Regions from separate parts of the Shewanella sp. 125m-1 genome, predicted to be linked through region 3. Evidence: predicted binding sites of a transcription regulator. Region 3 holds the regulator's gene; each other region holds the start of a gene.
What was found. The regulator sigma-54, encoded in region 3, starts transcription at its own class of promoters, with help from an activator protein. The targets are predictions, from matches to a motif close to GTTGGCACGNNNNTNGNNT.

Region 1 (4,219 bases), on a different contig from region 3:
TAACTGCATGTCCTTCATGTCACCCTTACGGATACCAAGCTTCTCGATCACTGCACCTTGATGCGCTTCTTCAACGTCAACAGTTAGTGTTTCGAACGGCTCACACATCTCGCCATCGATCTCTTTAACGATAACTTCTGGACGAGAAACAGCTAGCTCGTAACCTTCACGACGCATGTTTTCAATCAAGATTGAAAGGTGAAGCTCACCACGGCCTGATACGCGGAAACGATCTGGGCTGTCAGTTTCTTCAACGCGCAATGCTACGTTGTGTACTAGCTCTTGTTGTAGACGCTCAAGGATGTTACGTGAAGTTACGTACTTACCTTCTTTACCCGCAAACGGAGAAGTGTTTACCTGGAATGTCATTGTTAGTGTTGGTTCATCAACAGACAATGGAGGTAATGCTTCTACGTTAGTAGGGGCACAAATTGTGTCAGAAATCTGTAACTGGCCAAGACCAGTAATCGCAACGATGTCACCAGCGTTAGCATCTGTAACTTCGTGACGCTCTAGACCCATGTAACCTAATACCTGGCCGATTTTACCGTTACGTTTTTTGCCGTCAGCGCCAAGTACAGTAACTTGTTGGTTAGTCTTAACACTACCACGCTTGATACGACCAATACCGATAACACCCACGTATGAGTTGTAGTCGATTTGAGAGATTTGCATCTGGAAATCACCTTCAGCATCAGCATCTGGTGAAGAAACTTTTTCAACGATCGTTTCGAAAAGTGGCGTCATATCTGCGCTAGTTTCGTCTGGATCTAATGTTGCAAAACCGTTTAGTGCAGAAGCATAAACGATTGGGAAATCTAGCTGCTCATCGGTAGCGCCTAGGTTGTCGAACAAGTCAAATACTTGGTCAATAACCCAATCAGGACGTGCGCCAGGACGGTCAATCTTGTTAATAACAACGATTGGCTTAAGACCTTGAGCAAAAGCTTTCTTAGTCACGAAGCGAGTCTGTGGCATTGGACCATCAACAGCGTCAACTAGTAGTAATACTGAGTCAACCATAGATAGAACACGCTCTACCTCACCACCGAAATCGGCGTGACCTGGGGTATCAACGATGTTGATACGGTAATCGTTCCACTTGATGGCAGTGTTCTTGGCCAGAATCGTGATACCACGTTCCTTTTCAAGATCATTTGAATCCATCACCCGCTCAGTGGCTTCTCCTCGAGACTCAAGGGTTCCTGACTGCGCCAGCAACTTATCAACCAAGGTAGTCTTACCATGGTCAACGTGTGCAATAATGGCGATGTTACGTAAATTCTCTAACACGGCTAAACCTCTTACCATCGGTATAATATATAGGGGGGGTTACTGCCAACGACTAAAACCAATCTAGTATAGTAGTTGCAATAAAAAGCGTGACATTCTACTCTAGCTCAGCGTTATCTCACAGGATTATTTTTAACCAATCGTTAAAAATAACTCTTTCGCATTGATTTTTTTTGCCTTAACGTCTGCTTTTTACACACTTTTTTATACTTTAGTTGTGTGACACTATTAGGTCATCCTAGACAAACACTCCTCCTTAAATTCATCATTTTCACCTTTTAAAGCTATTTTAAGCCTCAAATTCCGCTAGAAAACAACGGATATTCTCTTCACAAAAAAACAAAAAACATGACTGTCCTTAATCCTAATAACACTTATTGAAAATCTAATGTTATTTGCTTGACCTCCCCCCTATAAAATTACTCATGGCTTAGTTATTCTGTGTAACGATTTTTAGCGAGACGCCAACAGTTGATTACAGGGAAAATAGCGGCTGCACTGTTATAGCGCGTGCACCATCTCGATCCATCCCGCGCACCATTACGGTGCAACAAGGATATCAGCATCGAGAACAAAAATATTATCACCCTTAATTATCAGTGAGTTACAAATTTGGCATAAGTCTCGCTTTAAGAATGCCAGAATCGCATTAAGCGCTAAATATTAAAGATAAAACAAAGGGACGCCCCTTTACCCTACTCGGAGACTTTAGAATGTCAGCAGAATCAGTTTTACAACAACTAAAAGAATTAGAAGTTAAGTTTGTTGATTTACGTTTTACCGATACGATAGGTAAAGAGCAGCACGTAACCATTCCAACTCACCAAGTCGATGCTGACTTTTTTGAAGACGGTAAAATGTTTGACGGTTCTTCAATCCAAGGTTGGAAAGGCATTAATGAATCAGACATGGTATTGATGCCAGATCCTGCAAGTTTTGTACTTGACCCTTTCACGGCAGAAACTACTGCTAACATTCGTTGTGACATCCTAAACCCTGGCACAATGACCGGTTACAACCGTGACCCACGCTCTATTGCTAAAAAAGCAGAAGACTACCTACGTTCAACAGGTATTGCTGACACCGTATTGGTAGGTCCTGAGCCAGAATTCTTCCTATTTGACGATGTTAAGTTCGGCGCTGACATGTCTGGTTGTTTCTACAAGGTTGATGCTGAAGAAGCAGCTTGGAACTCAGGTACTAGCTACGATGGTGGCAACAAGGGTCACCGTCCAGGCGTGAAAGGTGGTTACTTCCCAGTAGCACCAGTAGACTCTTCACAAGACATCCGTAGTGCTATGTGTTTAGTGCTAGAAGAGATGGGTCAAGTTGTTGAAGCGCATCACCATGAAGTTGCTACAGCGGGCCAAAACGAGATCGCGACACGTTTCAACTCACTAACACTTAAGGCCGATGAAGTTCAGGTACTTAAGTATGTTGTTCACAACGTGGCCCACGCTTACAACAAGACAGCGACATTTATGCCTAAGCCAATCGTTGGCGACAACGGTAGCGGTATGCACGTGCATCAGTCTCTTGCGAAAGATGGCGTTAACTTGTTCGCAGGTGACAAGTACGGTGGATTGAGCGAAACAGCTCTATTCTACATCGGTGGTGTGATTAAGCATGCGCGTGCAATTAACGCATTTGCTAACCCATCGACAAACTCATACAAGCGTCTTGTACCACACTTCGAAGCGCCTGTTATGCTTGCTTACTCAGCAGCTAACCGCTCTGCTTCTATCCGTATCCCAGTGGTACCAAGTGCAAAAGGTCGTCGTATCGAAATCCGTTTTGGTGACCCAGTGGCTAACCCATACTTAGCGTTCTCTGCAATGCTAATGGCTGGCCTTGACGGTATCCAGAACAAGATCCACCCAGGTGAAGCAATGGATAAAGATCTATACGATCTTCCAGCTGAAGAAGCAGCAGAAATCCCAACAGTTGCCACTTCACTAGAAAACGCACTTGAGTGTCTAGACGCTGACCGTGAGTTCCTAACTCGTGGCGACGTATTCACTAACGACTTTATCGACTCTTACATCGCCCTTAAGTCTGCTGATGTTGAGCGCATCAACCAAACAACTCACCCAGTAGAATTCGAGCTTTACTACAGCTTGTAATCCTCTGAGTGACCCGCTAACCACTCGTAAGTGATTAGTCTTTAAAGCCCTAAACAGTCATGTTTGGGGCTTTTTTATTTAGCAGGTAAATGACTAATCTTTAAAACTGATACACCGCAACACGGCCATTATGCCCTGCAGCAACTAGTGTATTGCCCTCGATAGCCAAAGTAAAAAATCCCTGAGACTCACCGTTAATCAGCAGTGGCTGCCAACTATAACCATGATCATGAGAAATATCGGTTGATAGCTTACCGGTGGCAATACAGGTTTCTTCGTAGCACACCATAGCGCTGCGCAAACCTGGGGTTGTGCCGGGGGCTTTATGCCACACATAGCCTTTTTTATACACCATATTGGCAGCATGCTTATCACGCTGCTGATAATCGCCTCCCAGTACAAATAGATCATCTAGATGATTAAATGCCAGCGCATAACCACCGGCAGTTTGAGTATCATCATAAAGTGCGATTGGATGCCGACGCCAATGCGTGCCTGAATCGGCGGTAAGGTAGACTGAGCTACTATATCCTCCGGTAGTAAACCAGGCGCGGCCTCTCTTGCCAACAACTAAGGTGTTACCGCTAGCGGCAAACGCGACCTCTTTATCAAGCATTTTGGGTAACCCACCTTTCGCCACTCGCTGCCAAGATTTTCCGCCATCGGTTGTACGCAAAATCACATAACAACCACCAACCGGATCACCCAGCAATAAGCCGTTATTACGATCCCAAAAGGCGATTGAATTAAAAAAGCCGAGTTCATCTGGATTATCAAATATTAATTGCCAACTTAAACCCTGA
Region 2 (4,219 bases), on a different contig from region 3:
AGATTACACTCCAGAATCGATTGATTTAGTCGAAGTATTTGGTCGTGAAGCAGATACCGTTCTAGAGATCGGCTTTGGCATGGGCGCGTCATTGGTAGAAATGGCTAAGGCGGCTCCTGAGCTTAACTTTATCGGTATCGAAGTGCATAAACCCGGCGTCGGTGCATGCTTGGCAGAAGCTGCTGAAGCGGGCGTGACTAACTTACGTGTTTATCACCATGATGCAATTGAAGTACTTGAAAATAGCATTGCTGAAGGCAGTCTGGCTTGTGTGCAATTGTTCTTCCCAGATCCTTGGCATAAAACTCGTCATCATAAGCGCCGTATCGTTCAAGCACCATTTGCTGAATTGATCCGCAAGAAACTTAAGGTTGGCGGTGTATTCCATCTGGCAACAGATTGGGAAAACTACAGCGAACATATGCTAGAAGTGATGAATGCCGCGCCTGGTTATAAAAACCAATCTGCGACAGGTGATGTTGTTGAACGTCCAGAACATCGTCCATTGACTAAATTCGAAGCGCGTGGCCACCGTTTAGGTCATGGGGTTTGGGATCTTATGTTTGAGCGTGTTTAAGCGCTAAACCGAATTTATATACTGTAAATAAGCTATCTAGGAGAACAACCATGGCAGCAAACCGTAGCCGTCGCTTACGTAAGAAATTACGCGTTGATGAGTTCCAAGAGTTTGGATTTGACGTTAACTGGATTTTTAATGAGTCAGTAACAGAAGAGCAAATTGATGCAATCGTTGATCAGTTTATCGATGAAGTGATTGAACCTAACGACCTAGGTTATCACGGCGGTGGACACAAAGAGTGGGAAGGTATTATTGCCACTCAAGGTATCGGCAAGTGTACAGAAGAGCACCGAGCTGCAGTTAAAGCATTCTTTGACGCTCAACCTGTATCTGATCTCGAAATTGGCGAGCTTTACGATATTTGGTGGGGCTAATGCCTGAATTGGCATTACTTGAAGAGATCCTAGAAAAAGTACGACCTCTTCTAGGACAGGGTAAAGTGGCTGACTATATTCCAGCCCTTGCCCAAGTTGATGCTAATAAGTTAGGTATTGCAGTGACGACCTCTGACGGTGTCACTATAGGGGCTGGAGATTATCTCGAGCCCTTTTCAATTCAGAGTATTTCTAAGGTATTTAGTCTTACCTTGGCGCTAATGCTGTATGAAGAAGATGAGATTTGGTCGAGAGTCGGTAAAGAACCCTCAGGCCATTCTTTTAACTCTTTAGTTCAAGTTGAATTGGAAAAAGGCTTACCGCGAAATCCATTTATCAATGCTGGTGCGCTGGTTATTGCCGATCTTTTGCAAAGTCGTTTAGGTGCGCCTAAGCACCGTATGCTTGAGATTGTTCGTGGTTTAAGTGAAAACAATAGAGTGGGATACGATAAAATCGTTGCCGCATCTGAATATCAACACAGCGCAAGAAACGCCGCGATAGCTTACTTGATGAAATCATTCGGTAATTTTAATAACGACGTTGATACTGTGTTGCACAGCTACTTTCACTATTGCTCACTTCGCATGAGCTGCGCAGATCTTTCCCGTGCTATGTTTTACTTAGCTAACTCAGGTAAAAGCCTTGCTGGTAAACAGTTAATTAGTCCTGTACAGAATCGGCAGTTAAATGCGTTATTAGCCACATCCGGCCTTTATGACGGTGCGGGTGAGTTCGCTTATCGCGTCGGTATGCCGGGTAAGAGCGGTGTCGGCGGTGGCATTATCGCGGTGATCCCTGGTGACATGTCTGTATGTGTTTGGTCTCCGGAGCTTGATGCCAATGGCAACTCTTTAGCGGGCACGGCAGTGTTAGAAGCCTTGAGTCAGACTTTAGGCCGTTCGATTTTTTAGTTTTACTCAGTCAATTGTCTACAGCCAGTCACTATAGTCAGTTTCTACAATTAGTTCCTACATCAGTATCAACATCAGCTGTTTTTGATATTTGGCCAATTGTTAGCTTAATTGGCCAAATATATTATTTAGCAGCGTGTATCACCTCTATACAACTCAAGTGATAACCTTTAAAAACATGGTGTTAGCTTGTTTGGCATGGTCTATGCTTTATTTACATCAAGATTGAAAATAATATCATACAGACTATAGCGATAAAGGATTGATGCGATGAAAAAACTACTTACCTCTGTTGGGATCTCAGCCGTGTTGCTATCAGCAACGAGTCTACAAACCGTTGCCGCTCATAGCGACCAGTCAATGAATAAAGAGTGCGAAGTCGCGCTTAATTATGACGTCACGGTAGAGCCTAAGAAACTGATTGTCAGTGAGGTTGGTGATGAAAAGTATCGCATCGAAATGGATGAGCTATTTGTTAATGGCAAGCAAGTGTCACTTAATAAACAGCAGCAAGCATTAGTGAGTCAGTATTCACAAGAGGTTTCTTCGCAAGTACCTGAGGTGATTGAACTGGTTAATGATGCGGTTGGAATGGCTTCTTCTGCAGTGAGTCTTGCGTTAACCCCACTGTTAGGTGATAGCGCAGGTGCTAAGATTGACGAAATGATGTCAGGTCTTGAGCAACGAATCGAAAGCGTAGCGTACCAACATGGCGATACGTTTTACCTTGGCTCGACAGAGTCATCACTAGAAGATGCCTTTGGAGAGGAGTTTGAGCAAGAGATGGAAGAGTTAGTGCAGAACTCACTCGGCAGCATGATGATGACTTTAGGCGCACAAATGATGTCGGGCGACGGTGATAGCTTTGAACAGAAGATGGACTCTTTTTCTCAAAAGATGGAAACCATTGGTGATGATATCGAGATGCAGATGGAGCAGCAAGCCGCTGATCTAGAAGCCCGTGGCGAAAAGCTATGCGAAAGATTTAAAACCTTAGTGGTACTGGAGCAACAGTTGCGTGACGAGATCCCAGAACTTGCTAGCTATCCTTTAGTTGAATCCTCTAATACCACTATGCTTGAGTAAACATTACTTCACTGGACTCGTTACTAAGATATACGCTTGGTAAAACAATGAAGTAAAGCTGTTGCCTTGATTGATTTGCAACCTCCCCTGCATCCCCCCTTTATGCAGGGGTTTTTACATTTAAAGCCTCACTAGACTTTTGTACTACCGATCCCCTTTGTACCTAGCCCAAACTACATATTTGATGAGTTATGGGGATTTTTTGGTATACTTCTAAAAATAAAAACAAAAACCAACTATTGGTTACATAATACAAACTCTACTCTAGCGTACATATATTCACTTAAGATATTGTTTTTAATAGAAAACAGCATGTCTTAGCGATGGAAGTACTATTACTGTCGTAAACACCTTAAGGCGATTTACATGTTAGAACTTTTAGAACCAATCGCAATTTTTACCCATGTGGCTCGAGCGGGCAGTTTTAGCTCTGCGGCGAGAAAGTTAGGCATATCAAAGTCTAAAGTAAGTACCCAAGTGGCCGATCTGGAGCATAAGCTTGGTGTTCAATTGATTCAACGTACCACAAGAAGCTTGAGTTTAACTGAGGCGGGCCATCTATTGTATGCCCAAGGAGAAGAGTTATTAAGAGATGCCGACCAAGCTGTTGCTAGCGTTCATAATCTTAATGATGCTACCCGAGGCGTATTGAAAGTGGGTATTTCTCAGTCATTCGGTACCATGCACATCATCCCTGCTTTGCCAGAGTTTATGGCTAAGCATCCAGAGCTCGAACTTCAAGTTAGCTTACTTGACCATAAAGTCGACGTGGTTAGTGAAGGTTTAGACCTACTACTTACGATGTCAGAGCAATTGCCACTTGGGATGGTTGCAAGACCACTGATGAAATGTCAGTTCTTGTTAGCCGCGTCGCCATCATATGTAGAGAAGCATGGTGTACCTAGCCGCCCAGAGCAGTTAGTAGACCATAACTGCTTGGTATATCAAGGTGAATGGCATGAGCACAGTATCTGGCAATTTAAGCAAGGTGATGATTACTGTGAGATTGGCGTAACAGGTAATTTCAGAGTCGATAATGCCCCAGCATTAAAGTCGGCGGCGGTAAGCGGACTCGGTGTGGTTTATCTAGCAAGCTATCTGCTTGAAGATGAGCTGGAAAAGGGGACTCTGGTGCCAATTCTTGAAGACTGGCAGTTGACTCATCATTTGCCATTACAAGCGGTTTACCCAAGACGTAAACACTTAGCACCAAAGGTCAGTGCCTTTATTGATTTTATAAAAGATCATATCGGTACACCGCCATA
Region 3 (4,219 bases):
ATCGACACAATAATAGCCGAGATCTTCTAGCATTCTTAATAGAACGGACTTACCTGAACCGGAGCGACCTGAGACTAAAACAAGCTTCATCGTATGATTACCTGATAGACATTAAACAAAATGTATGATTTTTGTGGTTATATTGTGTAAGTGTATAGATTAACTTTTTTAAGGCTGAAAGCAAGAAGTTGAGCGGGTGAATAAGAATAAATAATATTGCTGTAATAATTACTTAGGTCTTTAAATCATTTACCTTTTGTGTAAAAAAATAAATAACTTAAAGACCTGAGTAGTTAGCTATTGGGTAATGACTTGGTATAGTTCTGATTCATTGCTGGTCTTTCTCAACTGCTTAACCACCGCTTTATCGTTGAGTTTTTCAGCCATACAAGACAGTGTTGCTAAATGTTGCTCACACTGATCAGATGGCACCAATAAAGCAAATAGAATATCGACAGGCTGCTTATCGAATGAGTCAAATGGGATAGGAACTTCACATTTAACTAATACTGCAACTGGACGTTCTATATTCGACAGCCTTCCATGAGGAATCGCTATACCATTACCTATTCCCGTGCTACCCATTTTCTCTCGTGCCAAGAGACTTTCAAAGATCTCTTGTGAAGAAAGGGTTGGGTACTGGACAGCGGCAATGTCACTGATTAACTCCAGTACTTTTTTCTTACTGCCCGGAGTGGCGCAGGTAGTGCACTCCGGCTGCAGGATGGTACTTAGTTCCATCGTTAGTGTTTAGTCAGCTTCTCTTTGTGTTTAATAACCTGACGATCTAGTTTATCGATCAGGGAGTCTATTGCAGCATACATATCTGCATGTTCCGAAATAGCAAATACTTCCCCTTTTTTAAGGTGAATTTTAGCTTCGGCAATCTGCTGCATTTTTTGTACATTCAAAATAACGTGCACATTATTGATCTGATCGAAATGTCGTTCAAGCTTTGTAAATTTCTCTTCTACATAACCGCGTAGTGAATCGGTGATTTCGATGTGATGTCCTGTCAGGTTGATTTGCATTATCGATCCTCCATGTGCCTAATTTTGAGTTATAAACTCTTACGTTGGTTTGAGGGCGGGATCAGCATCGCTTCTCGATATTTTGCAATCGTACGTCTAGCAACTTTAATCCCTTGTTCAGCCAGAAGCTGGGCCATTTTGCTATCGCTTAACGGTTTCCTCTGGTTTTCAGCTGCGACTAATTTCTTAATAAATGCCCTAATTGCTGTCGATGAGCATTCTCCGCCATCGTCGGTACCCACATGGCTTGAGAAGAAATATTTTAGTTCAAAAATGCCCCTTGGGGTGTGCATGTACTTCTGTGTGGTAACACGTGAAATGGTAGATTCATGCATTTCAACAGCTTCGGCAATGTCATTGAGTACCATAGGTTTCATGGCTTCTTCACCGAACTCAAAAAAGCCTTGCTGGAATTTGACGATACAGTTTGTCACTTTCAATAAGGTGTCGTTGCGGCTTTCCAGGCTCTTTATAAACCACTTAGCTTCTTGCAGGTGGCCACGGATAAATTGACCGTCGGCCTGATTCGTTGTGCTACGCGCCATTGATGCGTAATGCTGATTAACATTAATCTTAGGCATATAGTCAGGATTTAGCTCTACCACCCAGCGACCTTTTTTCTTGCTGACAGACACGTCGGGAATGACGTATTCATCTTTACTGCGTGCAATGGCAAGCCCAGGTCTTGGGTTAAGAGTTTGGATCAGTGTGATCGCCTCACGTAAATCATCCTCTTTGAGTTTGGTTTTACGCATTAACTGCCTAAAATCACGCCCCGCAATAAGGTCTAAATAGTCTTTAATCAGTAATCTTGCATTTTCAATGTGCGGTGTATCTGCGGCATATTGTGCTAGCTGGATAAGTAGGCATTCACTTAAGTTGCGGGCGGCAACACCGATAGGATCAAAATGTTGAATTCGTTTTAAAACGGCTTCGACTTCATCGAGTTCAGTTTCAGGATCGCCCATCGCTTCGAGAATTTCGTCACAGCTCTGGGTTAAATAACCTCGTTCATCGATCGCATCAATAATCGCGGTGGCGATAGCAAGATCGTTATCTGAAAATGGGGTGAGGTTCTTTTGCCACTCAAGATGCTCATATAAGCCTTCGCTAGTCTCGCCTTGGAATGGCATGTCATCTTCACGACTTACGCCTGAGCTAGCATTAGAGGAAACGGTGTAGACTTCATCCCAAGTGGTATCCATAGGCAGGTCATCGGGCATGGAATCTTGGGTGAGGGCTTCGGAGGTGTCAACGCTTGCGCTATCTTGGGTGAGTTCACTATTAGAGTCATTTACAGAGTGATCTTCATCGTTGATCATATCGCCATCTGACTGCTCTTCATCTAGCTCCAGTAACGGATTAGAATCTAATGCTTGTTGGATCTCTTGTTGCAGCTCTAAAGAAGACAGTTGTAACAGGCGAATGGCCTGTTGTAACTGGGGAGTCATAGTGAGCTGTTGACCCATTTTGAGCTGGAGTGACGCTTTCATTTTACCGCTATTCCCTACACTGTAGTTAAACGTTAAAGCTCGTTGAACTGGCGAAGGTTGCTCAAAAACTCAACACGTTGATTTTTTTTGGAAATAATTCCATATTGAGTTTTTCAGCTTCCATACTGTGAATTAACTATAGCCTGAATTGTTCACCTAAGTACACCGCTCGAACCTGTTGGTTGTCCAAGATTTCGGCAGGTGTACCTTCAGCAATCAGATTTCCGTGGCTTACTATGTAAGCACGCTCACAAACGTCCAAAGTTTCGCGAACATTATGATCGGTGATCAGTACGCCCAGACCGCGACTCTTAAGTTGTTCAATAATTTTTTTAATATCGATAACTGAAATGGGGTCAACACCCGCGAACGGCTCATCTAACAAGATAAACTTTGGATTAGCTGCGAGTGCCCGAGCAATTTCTACCCGGCGGCGTTCGCCTCCAGACAATGCCATACCTTGGCTGTCACGAATGTGAGTGATATGAAACTCTTCGAGTAGATGCTCAAGTTGTTCTTCACGTTGCTCGTTATTGATGTCATGACGAGTCTGTAAGACGGCCATGATGTTGTCACGTACTGACAGCTTTCTAAAAATACTGGCTTCCTGAGGTAGGTAACCGATACCTTTACGGGCGCGTAAATGCATAGGATCGAGCGTAAGATCGTCATCATCAATAAAGATCTTACCCTTATCACTCTGTACTAGGCCAACCACCATGTAGAATGTCGTTGTTTTACCTGCACCGTTTGGGCCAAGCAAACCAACAATCTGACCTGTCTTTACGGTTAAGCTAACATCTTGTACGACGGCACGATTTTTATAGCTCTTAGCAAGATTGACCGCTTTTAAGGTGATTTGGTTCATTGCTGTTCCTGCTTTTTCGCTGGCGATTCTGGTTTCTCTTCCTGATAGGTTTCAGGCTGAATAATGGTGATAACTCTGTCATCGCCCTTGCCAGTACTTTCTGCAATAAGCTGTTGCAAACTGATGTTGTATTTAATGCGGTTACCTGTGACCTGGCTACCGTCTTGCGCTAGGGTGGCTTCGCCGACTAAGGTGAGTGTGCGCGTAGCAAGTTCGTAGCGGATCTCTTTTGCGCTAGCCGTTGCCGGGCGTCCATCATCCATTATTTGGGTGTAAGTGGCTGGGTTACCAGTCGCCACAAGCGTTTTACCGCTCTTATCTTCTTTTGAGAAAACCCGTAGCTTATCGGCATTCATCTTGATTGTGCCCTGAGTGACTTCGACAGGCCCAAAAAAGATAACCTGATTATTCTTGATATCAGCTTCTTGGCTAGCGGCCGCAATTTTCACCTCTTGCATCAGGTCATCAACTTTAGCAACAGAGCTGAAACTGAGCAGACAAAATAGGCCTGCAAGGATAGATTGATTGTATTTCATAGCGTCCTTCTACTCAGCTAAAGCGTTTTCTTTAGCTAGTATGAGTGTAAAATTGTTCAATATGTTGGCGTTACTGAGCTTCGTAGATACCTTCTACTTGGCTGATTAGTTTTACGCTCTGGGCATTCAGGTCGGCATATAAGCCTACACCTTGAATGACGAATTCGTTGCCAGTGACGTGGATAATTTCATCTGACGTCATGATCATAGTATTCAAATCAAGATCTAAATAGCTGGTGCTTAACGTCTGTATCGGCTCTTCTGGGCTAATCGAGTCGATAATAACATTGT

Region 1: a site for sigma-54 is predicted at 1,905-1,923, ahead of glnA (glutamate--ammonia ligase). Genes of this name have one in related genera too.
Region 2: a site for sigma-54 is predicted at 2,061-2,079, ahead of ACVBIK_RS00735 (YggN family protein). Genes of this name have one in related genera too.

Annotation. Positions count from the first base shown of each region.
Region 1 is NZ_JBRILT010000042.1:30,725-34,943, reverse strand. It holds gene typA (translational GTPase TypA) at 1-1,293, opposite strand, end outside; gene glnA (glutamate--ammonia ligase) at 2,007-3,416, shown strand; gene ACVBIK_RS16305 (WD40/YVTN/BNR-like repeat-containing protein) at 3,517-4,219, opposite strand, start outside.
Region 2 is NZ_JBRILT010000001.1:161,214-165,432, forward strand. It holds gene trmB (tRNA (guanosine(46)-N7)-methyltransferase TrmB) at 1-577, shown strand, start outside; gene ACVBIK_RS00725 (YggL family protein) at 628-954, shown strand; gene glsB (glutaminase B) at 954-1,868, shown strand; gene ACVBIK_RS00735 (YggN family protein) at 2,139-2,954, shown strand; gene ACVBIK_RS00740 (LysR family transcriptional regulator) at 3,321-4,219, shown strand, end outside.
Region 3 is NZ_JBRILT010000010.1:12,439-16,657, reverse strand. It holds gene rapZ (RNase adapter RapZ) at 1-90, opposite strand, end outside; gene ptsN (PTS IIA-like nitrogen regulatory protein PtsN) at 298-741, opposite strand; gene hpf (ribosome hibernation promoting factor) at 744-1,031, opposite strand; gene ACVBIK_RS06820 (RNA polymerase factor sigma-54) at 1,061-2,524, opposite strand; gene lptB (LPS export ABC transporter ATP-binding protein) at 2,661-3,392, opposite strand; gene lptA (lipopolysaccharide transport periplasmic protein LptA) at 3,389-3,928, opposite strand; gene lptC (LPS export ABC transporter periplasmic protein LptC) at 3,999-4,219, opposite strand, start outside.